Regions from separate parts of the Hydrogenophaga sp. BPS33 genome, predicted to be linked through region 1. Evidence: predicted binding sites of a transcription regulator. Region 1 holds the regulator's gene; each other region holds the start of a gene.
What was found. Region 1 encodes FliA, which starts transcription of late flagellar genes. Its sites were predicted from a motif close to CTAAAGTTTNNNNNNNNNNNGCCGNTA; they were not measured.

Region 1 (7,525 bases):
CATGCCGAGATCGACGATGAGATCCCGTCCGCGCTCTACACCGCCGTGGCGCAGGTGCTGGCCTACGTCTACCAGCTCAAGGCCGCCCTGAAAGGCCAGGGCACCATGCCCGCCGAACAGCCCGTGCCGGTCGTGCCGCCCGAACTCGATCCGCACTTCAAGAAAGCCGCCCAGGAGGCTCCCGTATGAACTTGCAGCAACTGCAGCAATGGTTCCAGCGCAATGCCGGCTGGGCCGGCGGCCTGGCCGCCCCCATGCTGGTGATCACCATCCTCTCCATGATGGTGCTGCCCCTGCCGCCCTGGCTGCTCGACACCTTCTTCACCCTCAACATCGCCACCGCGCTGGTGGTGATGATGGTCGCGGCCTACATGAAGCGCCCGCTGGACTTCTCGGTGTTCCCCACCGTGCTGCTGCTCACCACGCTGCTGCGGCTCTCGCTCAACGTGGCCTCCACCCGCGTGGTGCTGCTCGAAGGCCACACCGGCCCGGGTGCAGCCGGTGCGGTGATCGAGGCCTTTGGCCATTTCCTGATCGGCGGCAACTTCGCCGTCGGCTTCATCGTCTTCGCCATCCTGGTCGTGATCAACTTCGTGGTGATCACCAAGGGCTCGGAGCGTATTGCCGAGGTGTCGGCACGCTTCACCCTGGACGCCATGCCCGGCAAGCAGATGGCGATCGACGCCGATCTCAACGCCGGCCTGATCGACGAGAAGGAAGCCAAGCGCCGCCGCGCCGAAGTGGGCGACGAGGCCGAGTTCTTCGGCTCCATGGACGGTGCGTCCAAGTTCGTGCGCGGCGATGCGATCGCCGGCATTCTCATTCTCTTCATCAACATCATTGGCGGCTTCATCATCGGCATGGTGCAGCACGGCCTCTCGGCCGGCCAGGCGGCGGACAACTACATCCTGCTGGCCGTGGGCGACGCGCTGGTGGCGCAAATTCCCTCGCTGCTGATCTCGGTGGCCGCGGCCATGGTGGTCGCGCGCGTGGGCAAGGACGAAGACCTGGGCGTGCAGGTGGTCGAGCAGATGTTCGCCTCGCCCAAGATTCTGGGCATCACCTCGGCCGTGCTGTTCATGCTCGGCATCGTGCCCGGCATGCCACACGGGGTGTTCCTGTCCTTCTCCGTGGTCACGGGTGGCCTCGCCTGGTGGCAGATGCGACGACAGAACCAACCGGCGCCCGAGCCCGAAGCGCCCGCGCAGCAAGGCGATGGAGAAGCCACCTGGGACGACCTGCAGCCGGTCGACCTGCTCGGACTGGAACTGGGCTACCGCTTGATCGCGATGGTCGACAAGACCCGCCAGGGCGACCTGCTCACCCGCATCAAAGGCGTGCGCAAGAAGTTCGCGCAAGAGGTCGGTTTTCTGCCGCCCGCCGTGCACGTGCGCGACAACCTCGAACTGCGCCCGGCGGGCTACCGCATCACGCTGCGCGGCGTGGTGGTGGGCGAGGGCGAGGTGTTCCCCGGCATGTTCCTGGCCATCGACCCCGGTGGCATCAACACACCCCTGATCGGCACCCCCACGACCGACCCGGCCTTTGGCCTGCCCGCGCACTGGATCGAAGAAAAGCAACGCGAGAACGCGCAAATGGCCGGTTTTACCGTGGTTGATTCCGAGACCGTGCTGGCCACGCATCTTTCACACTTGATGCAAGTCCAGGCCGCCAAGTTGCTGAGCCGGACGGAGACCCAGGATCTGGTGGAACACGTCACCCGCCTGGCCCCCAAACTGATCGAAGAAGTCGTGCCCAAAATGGTTCCCGTCGCCACCTTCCAGAAAGTTCTCCAGCTGCTGCTGGAAGAGTCTGTGCATGTGCGCGACATCCGCACCATCATCGAATCGCTGGCCGAGCACGCGGCCCACACCACCGACCCGGTCGAACTGGCCCGCCGCGTGCGCATGGCGCTCTCGCCGGCCATCGTGCAGCAGATCTACGGCCCGGTGAAGGAGCTCGAAGTCATCGCCATTGAACCGGGTCTTGAGCGCCTGCTGATGCAGGCCCTCGCCGGCGGCCCCAACGGCGCGCTCGATCCCGGCGTGGCCGAGATGCTGAGCAAATCCGCCACCGACATCGCCAACCACCAGGAAGAAAAGGGCGTGCCCGCCTGCCTGCTGGTGCCTGACGCCATCCGCAACGCCATGTCCCGCCTGCTGCGCCGCGCCGCGCCGCGCCTGCAGGTGCTGGCGCACAGCGAAATCCCTGACACCCACCTGATCCGCATCGGACCGATCCTCGGAGAGCTCGCCTCATGAACATCCAGCGTTTTACCGCCCCGACCTCGCGCGAAGCCATGAACAAGGCCCGCCGTGCCTTCGGCGACAGTGCCGTCATCCTCTCCACGCGTTCGAGCGCCGAGGGATTTGAGGTGATGGCCGCTGCCGAAGAGAGTCTGGCTTCGCTGGCCGAACATGCTGCCGAGACCGCCGCGCCAGCCACCCGCGCCGCGCAGCGCCAACAGGCGGCCACGGCCAGCGCGCCAGCCTCCGTGGCCAAGGACACCGAAACCATGGCCATGAGCACGCTGTCGTTCCAGGACTATGTGCGCGAGCGCATGCTGCGCAAGCGCCGCGAAACGCTGGCGGGCACGGGTACCGCGCCCGCTGCCACGCCTGCTGTCCCACCCGTTGCCGAGCCGGTGCGCCGCGCGCCGGTGGAAGTCACCCCCTTGCAGCAAGCCGTGATGGCCCCCAGGTCCGAGCCGATCTCCATCCCGGTGCAGCGCTTCAACGAGCCCGAGTTCCTCAACACCCGCTCGCCAGCCGCCACACGCCACCCGGCCTTCGAGGACTCGCAGCCCTCCACGCGTTTTTCCAGCACCGGCGACAACCGCATGGCGGTGGAACTCTCGGCGCTCAAGGAAATGATCGAAGAGCGTTTCAACACGTTGGCCTGGATCGGTTCGTCCAAGCAGGACCCGATCCAGTCCAACCTGATGCACAAAATGATCCGTGCCGGCTTTTCGCCCGCCATGTCGCGTGCCGTGCTCGAGCGCGTGCCGAGCGAGGCCGGTGCGGCCGAAGCCGTGCGTTGGTTGATGGACGTGATCACCCGCAACCTCAAGGTCGCAGCACCCGGCGCCGGTTTGTGCGACGAAGGCGGTGTGGTCTCCCTGATCGGCGCCACCGGTGTCGGCAAGACCACCACCGCCGCCAAGCTGGCCGCGCAGTGCGTCAAGCAATACGGCGCCGGCAGCGTCGGCATGGTCACGCTCGACACCTACCGCGTCTCCGGCTTCGAGCAGCTGCGCGCCTATGGCCGCATGCTCGGCGTCGTGGCCCATCTGGCGCACGACCGCGCCGCGCTCAAGGACCTGCTCAACCTGCTGTCCAACAAGCGCCTGGTCATCATCGACACCGCCGGCCTGGGCCAGCGCGACCAGCGCATCCAGGACATGCTGGACGTGCTGGACATCCCTTCGGTCAAGAAGACGCTGGTGCTCAACGCTGGCGCGCAAGGCGACACGCTGGACGAAGTGCTGAACTCGTTCAAGGCCAAGGCCTTGCACGGCGTGGTGCTCTCCAAGGTGGACGAGGCCGTCAAGCTCGGCCCGGCGCTGGATGCGCTGGTGCGCCACCAGGTGACTTTGCGCGGTGTGGCCAACGGCCAGCGCGTGCCCGAAGACTGGAAGAACCCCGATGCGGCCGCACTGGTGCGCCAGTCCATGGGCACCCAGGGCAAGTCGGCCTTCGACCCGAACACCACGACCGACATGGGCTATTTCTTCGCACAGGCGTCCAGCCGCGGCATTCACCTGGGGGCCTCGCATGTTTGAACCCGGCTTCGACCAGGCCGCTGGCCTGCGGGCCGAGCCGAGCGTGGCGGGGCCGGTGCTGATGCCGGTGGCCAGTCCGGCGCAGCCCGAGCGCGGCTACGAATGGCTGTGCACGCTGGCGTCCAGCCTCAGCGCCGAGGGGCGCACGGTGGCCATTGTCGACGGCACGGCCAACGAATCCCGCAGCAACGACCAGGGCCTGATGCGCGCACTGCAAGACCCTTCCATCGCGAACCTGGAGCGTCCGGTGGACGAGGCTGCCGACTGGCTGGTGTTGCCCGGCGCAGCCGGCTTGCAAGCCTTGCTGGAAACGGCGCGCACCGCTGGTGCTTCCAGCGCGATTGCGCGCCTGCTCGCTCCGTTCGCCGCCGGTGTCGTGGTGCTGCTGTTCGCACCAGCCCATGCCTTGGCCAGTCTCTTGCAGGACTTGAATGCGCGCACGCTGGTGCCGGTGGTCGAGCAGCCGCAAGCCAGCATCGACGCGTACGGCGCGGTCAAGTTGCTGGCCGCCGCCGACGTGCTGCCGGTACTGGCACCGCTGGCCGCCTCCCAGGCCGCTGCATCCGCGTTGCAAACGGTGGTGCACAACGTGATCGATACCGCCGAGCGCCATTTGCACCTCGCGCTCGATTGTTGGCCCGCCCACAGCTGGGCCCTGCGCGTGCAGGAAAGCGCCATCCCAAGGCCGGCGCGCGCCTACCCTGCGCACGGCGTCCACGGTGTGTTCGCACCCGCCGCCGCCCCTTCTCTCTGGAGCTGACGATGTACACCGCCAAAGGCACCCTCGACCGAGACGATCAACTGCGCAAGTACAGCCCGCTGGTGCGCCGCCTGGCGCACCATATGATCGCCAAGCTGCCGCCCAGCGTGGAGCTGGACGACCTGATCCAGGTCGGCATGATCGGCCTGACCGAAGCCATCGCGCGCTTCGAACCCTCGCAGGGCGTGCAGTTCGAAACGTTCGCTAGCCAGCGCATCCGTGGCGCGATGATCGATGAGCTGCGCGATGGCGACTGGATGTCGCGCGGTTCGCGCAAGAGCCAGAAAGACATCGAACAGGCCGTCAACCGCCTGCAGCAGAAGCTGCACCGCGTGCCACGCGAAAGCGAGATCGCCGAGGAAATGGGCATGGGCCTGGCCGACTACCAGCACCTGCTGGCCAAGGTGCGTGGCACCCAGCTCGTGTACCTGGAAGACATCAGCGGCAATGGCGGTGACGACGAGGAGGGCTTTCTCGACCGGCACATGGGTGACAGCGAGGCCGATCCGTCGGCCAAGCTGCAGGACCACCGCATGCGCACCGCGCTGGTGGCGGCGATCAAGGTGCTGCCCGAGCGCGAGCAGCAGATCATGTCGATGTATTACGAGCACGACATGAACCTGAAGGAAATCGCCGCTGTGCTCGGCGTGACCGAGTCGCGCATCTGTCAGCTGCACAGCCAGTCCATCGCGCGGTTGCGCGCCAAGCTGCGCGCGCATTAGCTGGAAGGGACTCCCCCCTGCGCCGCTGCGCGGCCTCCCCCCTCTGTGGCGCGCCTTCGGCGCTTCGAGAGGGGACGGCATCTTGGGCCGGCGCAGCCGTCCCTCGATGCCTCTGGATGGAGTCACGCGCGCCGGAGAGGCAGTGGCATCTTGGGCTGGCACGCCCGCTGCGCGGCCTCAGCTTGCCCGCCGGGCATAGCTCACCGTGAGCATCTCCCATTGGTGCCCATCGGGCTGATTCCAGTAGACGATGCGCCCGCCGTGGGCGGTGTCGACCTGGGCATCCACCGGCCCATGCACCGTGCTGCGGTACGGAATGCCTGCGGCCTGCAGGCGTGCGAGGATCGCGTCGAACTCGCCATCGCTCACACGGAAGGCGAAATGGATCTGGGGCACCGGTTCCGGCCACTCGTCGAAGTCGAGCGTGAGGCCGTCGTTGACGTAGACCGGCGCGAAGGCGCCGATGCCGGTCGATGACCAGGGCACGTCGAGCAGTTCGGCAATCTGCCGCGCAGCGGCGAGCTTGTCGCGGGAGGGCACCAGCAGGTGGTCGAGCTGAGCAGGCATCGGGGCTCCTCGGAGGTCGGACAAAACAATGCTATGTCCTGTGGGCTCCGTCAAGCGCAGAAATGGGCCGCGAAAAGCGCTCCGCTTGACGGTACTCAGCCTTGCTGACAGAGCGCGCCCGGCCGTTCCCAGCCCGTGCCGTGGCGCGGCCATTCGACCAGTACGCCGTCGCGGGTCTGTGCCACGACGCGGCCGTCGATGCGGTCCAGCGTGCCTTTGTGCAGGCGGTTGACGCGGGCACCAGCGGCGAAGCGAGGGGCGCGGAAAAACGAGTTGAGGAAGGCGATTAGTCGGTGCGTCGGCGTGACTGCCGCGGCTTCAAAGCGCGCCATAGAAGCGCTGCCCGCGGCGGGCGCGGTCCCATTGGCGTTGCATGTTTTCCAGTTCATGCAGGCTCGTGGCGGTGCTGAGGTGCGCTTCGAGCCCGTCGGAGGCGCCCGCGGCGGCACGTTGGAAGAAGTGGCGAAGGGCAAGCGCCAGTCGAGGTGCCCAGGAGTTGGTTGGCGTGTTCATGGTCTTCAGATTGGGGAAAACCCGTATTTTCAAGGGTAAACCCTGATAAGGCCACCTGCATCAGGACAACTAATGGCGTATCAGCGTGCGCCTTTCAAGGCGTGAAAGGTAGGTGCCGCTGGACGCAAAAAAGCCGGCAATGCCGGCTTGGTATGAAGTTTGAAACCTCAGGCGGTCAGAAAGCCGCGGCCGGCGCCTCGCAGAGTGGAAGGTTTGACCATCCGGCTGTACGTGGGCTGGCGTCGCGGGTCCTGCTGCGGCAGCAGGCTTGCGACGGCGCGCTCGTTTTGGGCGTTTGTGCGCAGCACCGCCTGGCGCAGTTGGGCAAAACGTTGTGCGGCGTTCTGGGTGTCGCGGCGCAGGGCGCTGTCGGGGTTGGCGAAGTCTGGCGTTTTCGGCGCTTGCTGCAGCACCGCCTGCATGGCCGCGCTGGCCTGTTCCACGCCGGGCGCGTCGCCGCGCAGCAAGGCCGCCTGGAGCGCATCGAGTTCTGCCTGCAACGATTCGATCCAGGGATGGGAGGAGGTCGTTGCGGCAGTCGTCATGGCGTGTTTTCGATGGACAGGTGGGTGGATCAGGCCCGCACGCCGTTGAGCATTTCGGCGGCGTTGGACAGCATCTTGTCGGCGATGGCCTCGGCGTTCACCTGGAACGTTCCGTTGGCAATCGCCTGTTTCATGGCTTCGACCTTTTCGGCGTTGAAGACCTCGCTGCTCGCACCAGCGCCCATGGCCGAGACGGTGGAGGACGACAGCGTCACGGTCACGCCGGCCGGCTGCGGCTTGAGCGCCGCGCTCGGCTCGACGCCGGCCACCGGTTTGTCGGCTGCCTTCTGGGGGCCGCCCGCCACGGAACCTATATAGGAATCGGGTGAAGAATCGACTTTCATTTCACGCTCCAAACCCCGTTGTCAGGGTGATGTGTGAGAACTATCGACCCTGTGGCCAGGAACTTTAAGAACTTTTGTGCCGGTGTGCAGGCATTCCGTCACAGTGCCATCTCCACGGTCTGGTCTTCCTGCACCTCGCCCACGACCACGCGGCCATTGGGCAGGCGGATGCGGGCGGATTGCCCGACCAGGCCCACGGTCAGTGCCTGGCCGGTCACGGAAACGCTGAAACCGTTGCCGCCGCCGTTGACGCGGACCTGCGCGCCGGCATCGAATGCCTTGGCCGGACGCAC
Region 2 (7,525 bases), on a different replicon from region 1:
GGCGACCATGACCAGGAACAACGCTCCCCAGGCACCGACGAACAGCTACGCGACGGACGGCAAGTGCCACAACGCCGAGCCGGGCACCTACGGCCACGAATGCGGCAAGCCGGCCGCATGGATCGGCACGAACCACAAGGGGTTCAGCTCGGGATTCTGCGACGACTGCAAGCGCCACGGCTACGAAGCCCGCGACGTGATCGCGTGGCGGCGTGCTGACACTTGAGGGGCCGGCCGATGGCGAAGAAACGCAAGACGCCGGCCCAGCCGGGCCAGGACTGGAACGCGCCGGCGGCCGAGCTGCTGGCCGAGCTGCCCACCGACCGCGACGAGCTGCTGGCCGCCGCCGTGGCGGCCGTGGTGGAGATCGACGCGGCGATCATGCGCGGTGACGGTGCGGCCGCCGAGGCGGCCAGCGACCGATACGAGGCCGTCATCTGGAAGATGAACGGCGGAACGCACGTGGGCAGCATGGCCGACCACGACGCGCCCGGCCAGGTCATCGAGCGCCATTGCGCGGCGGTGCCTGGCGACGTGCCCTTGTGGGGCCAGCGCGGCCAGTTCCTGGTCGCGGATGGCGACATGCGCGCCCTGGTGGAGTACGAGGCCGGCTACGGCGGGCCGCTGGGTGCCCACTTCCAGTTCCACGTCATCGACCTGGACAGGCCGTTTATCTCCGAAACGGGCTACCGCTCGCACTTCGACACGGCGCAGGGCTGCATGACGGTGGACGAGGTTGCGCGCGGCATCCTGGCTGCGCAGCGAGCCGAGAAGAAGCGCCCGGTGATGGTCGAGGCCAGCTACCGCGACCGCCTGGCCGATGCTCCCCTGCCCGCTTGGCTGGCCGGCTTGGAGCCGCCGGCGCGGCGCGCACCGGCGACCGTCCTGGTGCCGCCGGGGTTCGTCCTGGTCGATGTGGTGCTGCCCTCGCATCGGGCCTTCATCGCCAGGCGCTGGGCGGCCGAGGCCGCGACCAGGATCAAGGCGGCCAGGGCCGCCGGGTTGGACGCCAAGGGAAAAATCACCGGCGCAGGCCCGGAGCGAGATCCCGCATCGCCAGAAACGACGATGACCTGCAGCATCGTCAAAGCCGACGATGCCGAGCCGGGCGAGGGCGGGCCTGTATCGCCGGAAACAACGATGCCGCGAGCGAGCGCGGCAACCTGCAGCATCGCCAGGAATGGCGATGGAGGCCCGGCCGACCTGGTGGAGTTCAAGCCCGGCCAGCGGTGCGAGATCGTGAGCGTCCATCACCCGGTTTTCGACCGCTACATCGGCAAGCGCATCATCATCGTGAAGGTGCATCCCGACACCCGCCAGGTGTGGGCGCACGACGACAGGCCGGTAACGTACAAGACCAATCGCGCAGGCCGGCGCGTGGTCGATTCAGACCCGAGCTGCATCCAGTCGATCTACGGCTTCGACCAGTTGCGGCTTATCACTTGACCAGGAGAACGAACGAATGACGAACGACGCCAATATCCGGCTGGAGTGCTTGAAGCCGGCCGAACGCTGGGCGCAACCGACCGGCGAGGAAGTCCGAGAGGTGCTGCGCCTGGCCGGGTTCAGCGGCAGCAAGGCCGCGAAGGCGCTGGGGCTGGGCGCGAAGGGCGACCGCACGATCCGCCGCTGGATCGGCGAGGACACCCCGATTCCCTATGCGGCATGGGCGATCCTGTGCGACCAGGCCGGGCTGGGCGTGATCTGGAAAGAGGATTGACGCCAAGGGAAAGGTTTTAGCGGCTAAAGTTTAGCCTTCGGATTCCGGTAAAGCGAAAAAAGTTTAGCTAAAGTGCTTGACAGGTTAGGGCATTTTGCCCTAATATAGCACTTGAAGGCCGGGCACATTGCCCAGGTCAACTACCGGAGAAAGTCCGATGAGCGACAACAAGATTATGCCCTGGATTGACGAGCTGGAGGGCGCGGCAGCGACCGACTTCCCGGCCCGCCGTGACGAGATCGCGGCCATGATGGCCGAGGCGGCCGAGCTGGTGTGCAAAGCCGAGGAACTGCGCGGCAAGGCGTACTTCGCCGGATGCTCCCTGGAGGGGCAGGCCAAGGGCCATTGGTCGATGGAAGCCGTCGAGCAGGCCAAGCGCCGGGCCGGCTGGTAAGAGCACATGGCCCGGTCGGCAACGGCCGGGCCTATCGAGGACGCCAAGAAGGAGTATTGCGTGAGCCGAGGCAAGATCAAGGGCGGCCCCAGGTGGAGGAACGCCCCGGAGTGATCCGGGGCGCTTGGCCTGGTGCTGGCACACCGTAACCATGCTTCCGAGTGGGAGCACCCAGCATTCAACACGTAAGCGCGTGGAGGGTCAAGCTATGTCCAACATCATCAAGTTCCCCAAGGAGATCGAGCAGCCCGCCGCGCCCGCGCCGGTGGAGCCTGCCGCCGCGTCTGCTGCCCCCAACAAGGCCCCCGGTGCTGGCCTGCTGGCCGGCCTGGTCAAGTTCGTATGGGTGGCGACCGTGCTGGTCTGGCCGATCCTCAAGTGGGTGCTGTCGATTGCCACCTTCTTCCAGTTCGTGCGGATGCTCTACCACTGGAACACGCCTGGCGTGTATGCCGGTTGGTCGTTCCTGGCGTACTTCGCGGTGCTGACCGCGATCACCTACTTCGTTTCGATCTACAAGCCGAAGGGGCTTTGACATGAAAAAACAGACCCTACCCTACCCGCCGGGATTCGTGGAGCCGAACACCGGCCGGGTGGCCGTCCTGGTGCGCGAGTACGCGGCCAGCGACTTGAACGGCGATGCGCCGGCCTATTGGTACAGCGCGCAATCCGAGGAATGGGGCCTTGACCCCTGGCGACTGGTGGAAGGCGTCGATCCGCACACCGCCGGCGGTCAGTTCGACGTGTGCTTTGCCAACGGTTCGAGCCGCACGGTCGGCCCGCTGATGACGTTCTTCATGAGTGCCGCTGACGCGGCCAGGTTGAACGCCAAGAAAGAAGATCACGCGCCCATTTTTAGCCGCTAAAACGCTTGACGCGGGCGGCGAGTTTAGCTAAACTTCTGCACATGGTCGGCGGCTGGCACCGCCTTTTGTTCAACAACCGGGTGTGGAGTTTATATGGGTGTTCTCCATGAAGAAACGGCTAACCGAAGCCCAATTCCAGGCGGCGATCAAGGGCCTGGAGATCGGGCAACAGACCATCGACATAGCGCGCGGCGTGCTGGTCGATGGAAGGCCCCAGGCCGAGTTTGTGGCCTCGCTGGGGCTGACCAAGGGGGCGGTATCGCAAGCGGTCAGCCGCGTGTGGGCAGTGGCGGGGGAAGTGCTCCCGCAGGGCTTCGAGCGGGTGACGGCGGTACTGCCGGAGCATCAAGCGTTCATCGTCAAGCGTTGGGAAGCCGACGCCAAGGGAAAGAGGAAACAGGAACCCAACTCATGAAAACACTGGTCACGGCAATTCAGAAAGGCGGTCAAGGCAAGACGTTCGCAACCTGCCACCTGGCGTTCGACTTCCAGGAGCGCGGCCTTCGGGTTGCAGTGATCGACCTGGACACCCAGGGCAATGCGAGCTGGACGCTGGCCGGCCACGACTCGGGCTATCCCGCCAGTCGCATGTTCACCGCCGGCGGCGACGAGCTGCGCGCCTGGTTCGCTGACCGGGAGGATGACGGCCTGGCGCTGATCGCGGCAGACGCCAACCTGGCGAACCTGGACAAGATGGAGCTTTCCCAGGCGGCCGCCGCGCTGCGGGCCAGTGTGGCCGCGCTGGGCGAGTTCTTCGACGTGTGCCTGATCGACACGGCCCCCTCCCTTGGCGTCGCCATGACGGCGGCCGTGCTGACGGCCGACTACATGCTGTCGCCCATCGAAATGGAGGCGTACAGCTTGCAGGGCATGAAGAAGATGGTCGCGGTCATCAGCAACCTGCGCAAGCAGAACCCCAAGCTGCGCTTCCTCGGCATGGTGCCGAACAAGGTGGACGCGCGGAAGCCGCGCCACGTCAACAACCTGGCGACGTTGCAGCAGGCATACCCGCAGCTCATCTTGCCGTTCAGCATCGGCGCGCGTGACAGCATCGCCGAGGCGCTGGGCGAGCAGATGCCGGTGTGGAAGATCAAGAAGACCGCCGCGCGGAAGGCCACCCAGGAGGTGCGTGCGCTGGCGGATTACGTGTTCACGAAGATGGAGATCGCGCAATGAGCGCCAAGACCAACGCCAAGAAGAAGGAGCAGGACAAGCCGCAATCGTCCGGGCTGGGCCTGGACGGGCTGGGCGACCTGGCCGGCCTGCTGAACGAGCAGCCGGCGGCCAACGCCGGCGGCGCAGGCCCGCAGGAGCTGCCGCTTGACCTGATCGACGAAGACCCGCACCAGCCGCGCACGGCCGACAACCCCGGCTTCTCGCCGGAGAGCATCGCGGAGATCGGCGAGACGATCAAAGCGCGCGGCGTGAAGTCGCCCATCAGCGTGCGCGAGAACCCGGACGCACCGGGGCGCTACCTCATCAACCACGGCGCGCGGCGCTATCGCGGCTCGAAGTGGGCGCACAAGACCACGATCCCGGCCTTCATCGACAACGACTACAACGAGGCCGACCAGGTTATCGAGAACCTGCAACGCAACGAGCTGACGGCGCGTGAGATCGCCGACTTCATCGGCCGCGAGCTGGCGAAGGGCAAGAAGAAGGGCGAGATCGCCAAGGAGATCGGCAAGTCGCCGGCCTTCGTCACGCAGCACGTCACGCTGCTGGACTTGCCCGAACCCATTGCCGAGGCGTTCAATAGCGGCCGGGGCAAGGACGTGACTGTCATCAACGAGCTGGTGACGGCCTACAAGAAGAACCCCGACGAGGTGGCCGCCTGGCTGGCCGACGACAGCCAGGAGCTGACGCGCGGCTCGGTGAAGCTGCTGCGCGAGTTCCTGGAGGACAAGCGCAGTCACGAGGACGGCGACCGTGATCCCAACACCGTCGATGCGCTGACCGGCAAGACCGACGCCGAGGCCGGCGACGGCGAGCAGGGGCCGCAGGATGATGACGCCAAGGGGAAGAAGGAGCCGAAGGAGGCCGACCCCGACAAGCTCAAGAAGGCCATCATCCAGGTCAAGCACGACGACCGGCCGGCACGGCTGATCCTCAACCGCCGGCCCCCGGCCGAGGGCTGGGCCTGGCTCAAATACGAGGATGACGGCCAGGAGTTCGAGGCCGACCTTGGCACCGTGCAGCTTGTCGCGCTGCTGGAGGGCTGACACGCCCAGCGCCGGGCATCGCCGACCACCGACCCCCACCCATCGCCCCGCCATCGAGCGGGGCTTTTTTTGCCCGCGTTTTAGCCGCTAAAAAAAGTTCAGCTAAACCGCTTGCGTAGTGTTGTATGTTGTAGTATGCTTCACGCTACAACATACAACCGGCCAAAGGAGGCCCGACATGGCGATCTCGAAGGAGCAGATATTTGCGGTGGCCGACGAACTGGACGCGGCCGGCCAGAACCCCACGCTGGCGAACGTGCGCAAGCAGCTCGGCAGCGGCAGCTTCACCACCATCAGCGAGGCGATGAACGAGTGGCGCGCACGCAAGGCCAGCCAGGCCGCCCCGATCCGCGAGCCGGCACCGCAGGCGATCACTGACAAGCTGGCCGAGCTGGGCGGCGACTTGTGGGCCGTGGCGCTGGAAATGGCGAACAACCGCCTGGCCGCCGAGCGCGAGGCGCTGGAGGCCGTGCGCCAGGAGACGGAAGCAGCGCGCCAGGAAGCCGCAGAGCTGGCCGACCAGCTCACCGGCGAGCTGGACGAGGGGTCTCCTCGTTTTCAGTGCAATAAGTGACGGTACGAAAAGCTAGCACTGGCGCGGAGGTGGTGTTGGTAGATCGTTGATTTCATTGACTTTCCTGTTCACTTTCAAATCTGCGATTCGTGGCGTCAAACCGTGGTCGGTTTCATCCATTGGTGCCAGTTATCGATGCATTTGGCCGCGAAGGCAGGATTTGGTCAGCATAGCGGTCAACCGGGAAGCGAAACACACCCCGCAAGTTGATGCTCTCCAGCCTGGTGGGCGCAATCTTCCCGATCAGTTCCGGTGGAATGACCTGGCGGCGGTTCGACCAGCGATCCAGGACCGCCTGCATCTGTGAGGTATTCCACGCCATCACGATGTTGGCCATCAGGCTCAACGCATCGGCCACAGCCTGCATTTCATCGACACGTTTGGCCTGCGCCGGGCTGATCCGGCCGGTATAAATGGCGCGCTTGAGGGCGTTAACAGCCTCGCCCCGATTGAGCACCCGGCGCAACTCGTTCCTGAAAGCGTCCTTGACAAAGTAGTCAGCCAAAAACGCCGTACGCAGCAACCGCCCCAATTGCACGCCAGCCTCATAGATTGGATCGCCCTGGGCGGCAGAACCGAACCGCGCAAGAGCTGCCACCGCACTGGCATGTCCGCTCATGACCGAGGCTGCCAGGTGCACCAGACTATCCCAATGCTTTTCGATCAAAGCGACGTCGACATTGGCTTCGCACACCGCAGCGATTTCTGCGGGCACTTTGGTGCCGCGTGGCACAAAGAGGTGGCGCTGTTTGAGTTCCTTCAACCGCGGGCAAAGATCAAAACCAAGCAAACGGGCATGTGACATGGCAAAGTCGGTGTAGCCATGGGTATCCACAGCAAGCTGGCTGGTCTCCAGCTTTTCTTGGCGGATGACACCTTCAATGGCCACGCCCGCCTGGCGCTCATTGAGCACAAAGGGCTGCGCATGGAAGATGCCCCACCGGTCTTTTACATGGGAGTAGATTCCAATGGAAGGTGTGTTGCGCCGAGGATCAAGCCGGGCTTGCCACACCCGTTTGGTGGTCTCCATGGTCATCATGTCAGAAGATGCCAAATCGGACCGCCCCCAGGTGGCGGCAATCGGGTGTCGCTGCATGAATTCCAGCACAGGCTGGCAGGCCTGGCTCAGACGCCGTTCGTCCCGCGCCCAGCGCATGGCCTGGCGAATGCTGGTGGCAGACAATTGCGGAATCATGCGCGCGCATTCGACCGCAGTCAGACTGGTGCCGTGGGCCATGATGCCGGCATAGACCATCAGCAGCTCGTCGGTAGAGCGCGGCTCACGTCCGAGCATGATCCAGCTAAAGCGCACCTGGGCGTCAACGGCCAGAATCACTTCCGGCAATTGAACCTCACCGATGCGGTGATCCAAAGCCGCGCGCAGCTTGGTCACTTCTGGGTCTTCGTCCTCTGCGGGCAATGGCGACAAATGGAGTTCATCATCCACGCGCAGTACGCCACTGCGGGCTGCAGCGGCCACCGCATCGACACCGGCAGTTACTCTGGCCAGCAAAGGCTTCAAGAAAGTGGCAGCCTTGCTGGGTAACGATAGACGGGCATAGTGTTTCTTGGACTCTGCCTGCCAACGCTCGTCCGTGAAGAACAAGCGCGCACGACCCCGAAAGCTCAGGCTGTGCTCAATCCAGACCGAGCCATTGCGCACCGCGCGGCGCAGGGCAAACAGGGTGGCCACCTCCAACGCCTGAAACGCCCGTTCCCGGTCTGGGCTGGAGATCGAAACCTGCCAGA
Region 3 (7,525 bases), 1.5 Mb from region 1:
TGGTTACTTCTTCTACCAGGCGCGCACCGACGACATGATCATCACCGCCGGCTACAACGTGGCCGGCCCCGAGGTGGAAGCCACGCTGCTGCAGCACCCGGCCGTGGCCGAGTGCGGCGTGGTCGGCAAGCCCGACGACGAGCGCGGCCAGATCGTGATGGCCTATGTCGTGCTCAAGCCCGGCGAGGTGGCGGACGCGGCACAGGTGAAGGCGCTGCAAGACCATGTGAAGCACCACATGGCGCCCTACAAGTACCCACGCGAAGTGGTCTTCGTGGCCCAACTGCCGCGCACCGAAACCGGCAAACTGCAGCGCTTCGCGCTGCGCCAGCAAGCCACACAGAAGGTCTGACACCATGAAGCACCTGCAACCGCCCGGCTGGACCGCGCCCAAGGGTTACGCCAATGGCATCGCCGCGCGCGGCACCCATGTCTTTGTCGGTGGCCAGATCGGCTGGAACGCCGCACAGCAATTCGAATCCGACGACTTCATCGCCCAGACACGCCAGACCCTGCTCAACGTGCGTGCCGTGCTCGAATGCGCCCAGGCCGGCCCCGAGCACATGGTGCGCATGACCTGGTACGTGGTCGACCGCGTGGAATACAACGCGCGCCTGCGCGAACTCGGCGAGGCCTACCGCGAAGTGATGGGCCGGAACTTCCCGGCCATGACCTGTGTGGAGGTGAGCGCGCTGATGGAGGCGCGCGCCAAGGTGGAGATCGAAGTCACGGCGGTGGTGCCGGACTGAGGGGGCTACCAGAGCGCGGAATCGCGCATGTCCTCGATCTCGCGGCGGCGGCGGTGCCGGCGGTTCGTGGCGAACACGATCACGGCGATGCCCAGCACGGCCCCGCCCAGCAACCACTCCAGCACGGACAACGGCCGGTTCAGCGCGGCGGTGGCCAGCCACGCCGCGGCGGCCAGGCCCAGGGCCCAGGCCACGACCGCGATGGCCATGATTGCAAAGCGAGAGTGGGATTGCATGGAAACTTGTGTAGGGGAAACGATCGCGGGGAAAAGATTCTCGCATTCTCGCGGATGAACCAATCACTACACTGACGGGTTTTCCAGAGTCTTTCCCGCACATGGACATTCTTTTTCTCGCGCTGCTCCTGGCCGCGGGCATGGCCTTCCTCAACGCCCAGGACCAGCGGCGGCGCATTGCATTGCTGGGCCAGTATCTGAGCCCCTACGAGATCGAGACACTCATGGAGAACCTCACCCAGGGCTATCTGCGGGCCTTGAGCGAGGACGACCCGGCGCGGCGCGAGCAGATCTGGGGCGTGCTCGCCCCGTCCGAAGGCTCGATCGCCAGCCAACTCTCGCGCTTCGCAGCGGATTTCGCCAAAGTCGACGCGCCCAGCGCGCGGGTGAGCAAGCTCGCCCTGGCGCTGCCCTGGGCCGCACGCTGGCTGCCCGGATGGACGTTGGATGTGCGCCAGCTCTTCGCCCTGCACGCACAAGGCGTGGCCGATGCCGTGGCCAACCGCGCCCAACGCTCGCCGCGCGACAAGGCCTTCACCCTGTCGGCCGAACTCTTCCTGCTGCAGCACACCTGCCACTGGTACTGCCGTTCGCGCACCGTCGCTTCGGCGCGCCTTCTGGGGCGCCACCAGACGCGCCACGAACAGGTGCTGGCTTCGGTGTCGCCGCAAACCCGCCAGGCCTACGGCGCGCTCACCGGCTTGTAAGCCACGCCTGAGCGGTGACGCAGCGTGGGCCGATCAGCCCACCGCGTCCTTCGTGCACTTCTTGGTGAAGCTGTTCTTCGCGGCGCCCGCCAGCTTTTTCTCGGCTGCGGAGGTGGTGCACACCGCCGCCGCATCGCGCTCGCACTTCTTCAGGAACGAAGTCTTGGCCGCGCCGGCCAGCTTCTTCTCGGCGGCCGACGCATTGCAGGTCATGCCCTCGGCATAAGAGGCCAAAGGCATGAGCGCGGCCACCACCAACGAACACAGGACAACTGGGCGCATGAAGCATCTCCGACATTGAAAACGCCATTGAAGACGCCGGGTGTGATGCTGTCAATAAATACCCCCTGAGGGTAGCCAAAAAAGTTTGTTAACGCGCTGGCTTGGTGCCGCCGCGCAACGTCAGTGGCAGTGCAGCGCGGGCCCGACCCCAACGGCCCGGACATCAAGTTGCCGCTGAAATGGCCGATCTACCGGGTCTCTCTTCGCACAGACACACCATGGACGTCTCTCCCCTTGCCATGGTCACCGCGGTGGCCGACATGAAGCACGCGCAGGTCGCGCAGGAAGCCCAGCTGCTGGTGCTCAAGAAAGCGCAAGACATGCAGTCCACGAGCGCCATGGCCTTGCTCAATGCCGTGCCGGCCTCGCTGCCGCTCGCGTCTTCGGGCTTGCTCGGTACGCAGGTGAACGCGCTGGTTTGAGAAGTCGGCATCCGCCATGGCCCACCGGAGCGCGCCCCTGCCGGCGACCCGGCCTGTTTTTTTGGGAAATCGAGCAGGTTGATGGCTAACGCCGCGCCAGTTGCGCAGCGTCCATGCTCACCTGTGCCTGCAGCAAGGCCACGGCGTCTGCCACCACATCGATCTTGCGCCGCATATCGCCATTGAGCGTGCGCAACAGCGCGGTGAGCTGACCGCGCGAAGGCGGCACGTTGGCCTCCACCTCGTCCGCGTACTCGGGCTCCACGAAGCACTGGAGCGCGATGTAAGACTCAAACGCGTCCGACAGCTCCATCAAGCGGTCGCTGGCCTTGCTTGCGAGTGAGACGCTGGGACTGATGGGCGTGATGACGGGGGAAGAGGAGGGGGATGGACTGGCGTGCGTGGAATCGGCGCAGGTGGACGATGCGCCGGAAAGACCGTGAGTGTTGGCCATGCTGTGTGGCTCCCTTGATAGCTGCGGTTGAGACAACCGCCGCCCCTCGGAGGTGAGGGGCGGCGGCCCGAGTGGGTTGGACTTACCGGGCAGCTACTACGAGAACCGGCGAGCCGTGAGGCTCCCCGCCCGGGCCGCCAAAAAAGGGGCGCGAGCGAGAAAGCCGTAGATGCACGCGGAGCATGCCTACGGCTTTCACGGTAATAGCTGCGAACCGGGAGTCCAATCCCGATCAAGCGTGAGGCTTGACGGGCGGAGTATAGCTATGGAAGTGAGGGCGAAGGGGTCTGGGCGGAGGACGGCTGTGCAGCGTTGTCAGACATCAGCTATTACGCGTGCAATGTCCGGTATGCAAGTCATAGCCAGCGTAGCTATGCGACGACCGAGCACCCGGTCTGGATGCACTGGTGCAAGAGCCGCCAAACGAGTTCGACGCTTGCGTATGGCATTCAGCCATTCGCTCCGCCAGGCAGCATCGCGTTTAGGGCTTCGCCACCGCGCTTCTTTTCTTTTGCGCGAGTAACGGGATTTTGATCTTCCCAATCGTGCTTAATGCCTGCTCGCTCAGATAGTTGTTGGAATACGCCAGAACAGGCTTGCTGCCCGAGAGCTGGTACCCGCAGAAGGCACGTGCCAACGGTTCGCGACTGCGAAGGCCCAGAGGGGGCTCGTTAGATACACCGAGCATCACATCGTCCGTTCTCACTTCGAACACTACGCGGTCGGTGTCCTTGAGGAAGGAGAGGTCCAGGCTTTTGTGATGTGTCGCCATGTCGTTGAGCTTGCGCAGTAATATCCCAGGGCTTTCCGGCCACTCCTCCTCGACCGGACGATCTGAGATGAGGATGCGCACCATGACGCCTCGCTTCAACGCTTGATCCAGAAACAACAACCGCATCGGCGTCATGCGTGAGGCAACGGGCAAAGTTGTTGTGATCAGGATCTCGCGTTTGGCTTTCTGCAACGCGTAGTCCACCAACTGAGGCACTTCGAACGGCAGCAGACAGCGCACCGGGATCTGCTCTAGCTGCTGGAGAACCGCAACCAGTTCCCCCTTCTTGGCGTTGAGTTTAGTGGCCGCTGCGTCGGAGTCCTGCCGCTCTAGGGCTGTGATGCCGAGTTGAAGCGTGCTCTTGGTTTTCAGCAGATCGGCTAGTGAACCGTTGCCGGGCAGAACCCCGAGCGGCTTGATGCGCTGTTCCACTGCAATGGCGCCCGAGCGACGGTTGAACAGACTGTCCATACCGAGACGAGGCAGCAATTCATGTTTGGCGATAGCGTCGCTGCAAGGGCTGTCGATGACACCATCAATTGCAACCCGGGCCAAGGGTTCGGCCCCTTTGCTACGCGCGTACAGCAGCAACACCGCCGGAACATAGCGCAAGGTGCGTCGCAGAACCGACAAAAAGCGGATCAGCTGCTCCCCATCGCGCAGCTGATTTCCGGAAAGCTCCAAGGGAAGGTCAACCAATGCCGGCAAGCGGGTGCTTGGGGGCGGCAGTCGGACCATGCGTTCAAGTGCGAGCGCCCTGCCTCGCTCGAGCGTGGCGAGTCGGGTCTTGACAACCCCTTGAATCAGTGGGTTCCAGGCGAGTGACACGGCTCTCTCTTCGATGCGCCGTTCGCCGGCCTCGCTGAGCACGGCGATCCCCCGTGGGCGCAGCGTCAACTGGGGCGTATGCGACAGGTACTCGTCGTCCGACAGGGAGTTGACGACCTTGGTGCCGTATTCCGTGCCGAGTCCAAGCAGGCCCACCACGTCGGCGGTCGAGCGTACGCCTGCCAGGATGGCCTTGAGGATAAATTCCTCCACCGGCATGAGGTTGCGCTTCTCCGCGACCAAGCTGTCCAGCGACAGCAGATAGATCGGAAGTCCAATCGGCAGGTAGTCGATGAGCGGCATGCCGTCCATCTTCTGGTATTGCTCCGCGACTGCGTCAAATTCGATCATGGCAGACGATCGCGCACTCGGCAGGGTTATTGTCGATGTGGGCCAAGACGGGGCGGAAGGGGTTTTCGACGTTGACCGAGCGGCAGAAATCGTCGTCGCCGACGATGATCAGAGCATCGCGCCCACGGGACAACGCCACGTTCAGGAGAGGCGTTTCGCGTTGGAACCCAAGCCGACCCCGGTCGTTGGAGCGGGTCACACTGTAGATGCAGATGTCGGCGTCTTTGCCTTGGAAGGCGTGCACAGTGTTTATGTCGATTTGAAGGTTCTGCAGCGGTTTGGCGGTCCCTCGTAAGCGCTGGTCCAGCTCATTGACCTGAGCAGAGTAGCCTGCAATGACTGCCACGCTGAGCGGCGCCCGGCCGCGGTTGGCGTCGTTCAGGCGCTCCAGGATCTGATACACGATGGTCGCCTCGGTTGCGTTCCTGTAGGTCCGACCCGGCATCTCCTGGTCACGGCGCTGCTTGAGCGCAGCGGTCGTGTGCCATTCCACCTCGTGTCCATGCAACTTCGCGGCCACGGGGTTGCGATCTTCCGCCTTGCGGATCGTGACGAGCTTGCCCTCGTAGAACACTTCGCTGATCAGCCGGCCTATCCCGCCCACCATGCGCCGCTGTTCCGTCAGCTGCGCCTTGCACAACCTGGGGAGCTGAGGCGTGAGGATGTCGAGCAGCGTCGCTTCCGCTTCCTCGATTGGGAAGCGCTGCTCTAGAACTTTGTTACGGTCCAGTTCCGAGTAGGGCGGAAGCTGCTTTGGGTCGCCCACCAGCACCCACCGCTTGCTTCGGCTCATCGGAATGAGCGTCTCGGTGGGAGTGGCCTTCGAGACCTCGTCCACGATGCACAGGTCAAACACCTGCTCGCCGATGGCCTGGACGCTGCCCAGACCGACGCAGGTGCCGGCCACCACGCGGGCTTCTCCAAGCACCGCACCGTGGAAGTTCTTCGAGGCACCGAGCCTGCTGAACCACTCCAGCTGCAGCTCAACATGGCGCTTGAGCACTTCGGCATCGGGTGCATCCGGTTTGCTAAGCGCCTCCATCCATTCCTTGCTGATTTCGTCGGACTGGGAGGCCACCGCCTGACCATACGCGCCGCACGCATAGAGTTTCTCGTCGACCTTCTTTAGACGGCGCTGCAGGATCTTGACCTGCTCGGCAACCTGCGTCTGCTCGTCGAGCAGAGTAGAGGTCTTGGTCACCTCGGCGTCCTCCTCTTCTCCGGTGGACTTTTCGGCCATGCTGCTCGTCAGTATCGCTAGTCGTGCCTGCTGCTCCCGCAGTTCGGCCAGCAGAATGTGCCGCTGCTCACCGAGTACCACGACTTCCACCTCTTCGGCATTCAGACCCACCTGTTTCGCCTGGGCGCGCAGGTGCTCACGTGCACGCTCCTCTACCCGTTCGATCCAGGTGCGCGTTTTGATGTCTAGCGTCAGCGGGAGAGCCCGCTCATCGATCTTCTCAAGGCGCTCGCCATGGATGCGAACCATGACCTGCTCCATCCCCTTCTCTAGCAGCTTGACGATGACGTGGTCCAGCGCAGTGTGGGTCTGGGATGAGAGCAGGATGCGCGCGGCGGGAAAGATGTTCAAGTAGAGCCCGATCAGCTCAGCGATGAACGTAGTCTTGCCGGTCCCTGGGGGGCCTTCCAAAATCAGAATGCCATTTACGCCGAGGGCGAGCTCTAAGAGGGCGCGCTTCTCGTCGTTCAGGTCCTTGGCGCAGTCAGGCGGGAGCCCCCCTTGGTCGGGCTCTCGGGCGCTGGCCGGATGGCACAGAAGCGTCTTGAGGTCCGGCGACGCGGCGCGATCTCGGCGCACGTTCTCGAGCGCCGTGCGTTGCCGGGAGACAGGTTGGCTTTCGGCATGGTAGTTAGACTCCAGCACTCCGGGCCCCTTAGGTAGCGGATCATCGTTCAGGTTGAGCGGGCGCAAAGTGATCTCTTCGCCGAAGACACTATGAACCGCGAAGAACAGCGGGCGGCCCGAGGGCAGCTTGAAAACCAGCGATTCCGGGAGGGCGTCCGCATTGAGCTCGCCTTCGCAGTGGGCAACCGCGTTATTGCCCTGCGAGCGCATGTTGGTGAAGTTGATGCGCAGCCGCCGGCTTTTCTGGATGCGTTCCTTTTCGCGCAGCACTGCCGCCCAGCAATCGAACCAACGCTCTCGGGCGACACGATCGCGTTCGCGACTGCGATGCCCTTCTTCTGTCTGAAGACGCAGCCAGAACGCCCGCTGGTTTCCAGCTTGGCGCGCGGGCGAGAGGGGCGCCAGAATGTCCACGGTCACCATTCGCAACTCGCATGCTAGGCGTCGTTCCTTCTCGGCGCGCTCAGGCTCCAGTAGCCTCACACTTTGAATGCGGAAGAGCTCACTGTCGTCCAGCGCCTTGCAAGTCACATCCAGCGTGGCACCCAGCAGTCGCACCGTGCGATCCTCTTCGTTGACAATGTAGGCATGCAACGAGCCATTGAGGTCGCGCCGTAGCAGTATCAACGTTTCATCCGGTCGGCGGTCACCGAGCTTCTGCGCCAGCTCGCTCAGGTCGCGCGTACTGATCTGCACCGTGATCTGCAGCGGACGGCCGTCTGTGAATTCCCGATGGAAGGCGTCGAGCTGCATCTGCAGGTCTGTCGCGTTGGCAGGACGCTCCAACGGACTGAGCGACAGGCAACGCTGCAGGATCTCCAGTGGCGAGGTGCGCGCCGACAGTGCCGCAAGGCCGT

Region 2: a site for FliA is predicted at 1,744-1,770, ahead of kleA (stable inheritance protein KleA). Genes of this name have one in related genera too.
Region 3: a site for FliA is predicted at 2,137-2,163, ahead of F9K07_RS03735 (putative motility protein). Genes of this name have one in related genera too.

Annotation. Positions count from the first base shown of each region.
Region 1 covers NZ_CP044549.1:5,600,958-5,608,482, reverse strand. Annotated here, with positions in the region: gene flhB (flagellar biosynthesis protein FlhB) at 1-189, shown strand, start outside; gene flhA (flagellar biosynthesis protein FlhA) at 186-2,261, shown strand; gene flhF (flagellar biosynthesis protein FlhF) at 2,258-3,781, shown strand; gene F9K07_RS25930 (hypothetical protein) at 3,774-4,541, shown strand; gene F9K07_RS25925 (RNA polymerase sigma factor FliA) at 4,544-5,263, shown strand; gene F9K07_RS25920 (VOC family protein) at 5,441-5,830, opposite strand; gene F9K07_RS25915 (hypothetical protein) at 5,926-6,162, opposite strand; gene F9K07_RS25910 (hypothetical protein) at 6,149-6,343, opposite strand; gene F9K07_RS25905 (hypothetical protein) at 6,511-6,888, opposite strand; gene flgM (flagellar biosynthesis anti-sigma factor FlgM) at 6,918-7,232, opposite strand; gene flgA (flagellar basal body P-ring formation chaperone FlgA) at 7,331-7,525, opposite strand, start outside.
Region 2 covers NZ_CP044551.1:54,745-62,269, reverse strand. Annotated here, with positions in the region: gene F9K07_RS31290 (hypothetical protein) at 8-226, shown strand; gene F9K07_RS31285 (hypothetical protein) at 238-1,446, shown strand; gene korC (transcriptional repressor KorC) at 1,463-1,720, shown strand; gene kleA (stable inheritance protein KleA) at 1,878-2,114, shown strand; gene kleE (KleE stable inheritance protein) at 2,323-2,649, shown strand; gene F9K07_RS31265 (DUF2761 domain-containing protein) at 2,651-2,980, shown strand; gene F9K07_RS31260 (transcriptional regulator KorA) at 3,087-3,395, shown strand; gene F9K07_RS31255 (ParA family protein) at 3,392-4,156, shown strand; gene F9K07_RS31250 (transcriptional repressor gene korB) at 4,153-5,202, shown strand; partial or broken gene F9K07_RS31245 (DNA-binding protein) at 5,381-5,758, shown strand; partial or broken gene F9K07_RS31240 (Tn3-like element IS1071 family transposase) at 5,889-7,525, opposite strand, start outside.
Region 3 covers NZ_CP044549.1:769,793-777,317, forward strand. Annotated here, with positions in the region: gene F9K07_RS03710 (AMP-binding protein) at 1-352, shown strand, start outside; gene F9K07_RS03715 (RidA family protein) at 357-749, shown strand; gene F9K07_RS03720 (hypothetical protein) at 755-985, opposite strand; gene F9K07_RS03725 (hypothetical protein) at 1,087-1,692, shown strand; gene F9K07_RS03730 (hypothetical protein) at 1,726-1,974, opposite strand; gene F9K07_RS03735 (putative motility protein) at 2,193-2,396, shown strand; gene F9K07_RS03740 (hypothetical protein) at 2,482-2,850, opposite strand; gene F9K07_RS03745 (hypothetical protein) at 3,332-4,801, opposite strand; gene F9K07_RS03750 (AAA domain-containing protein) at 4,788-7,525, opposite strand, start outside.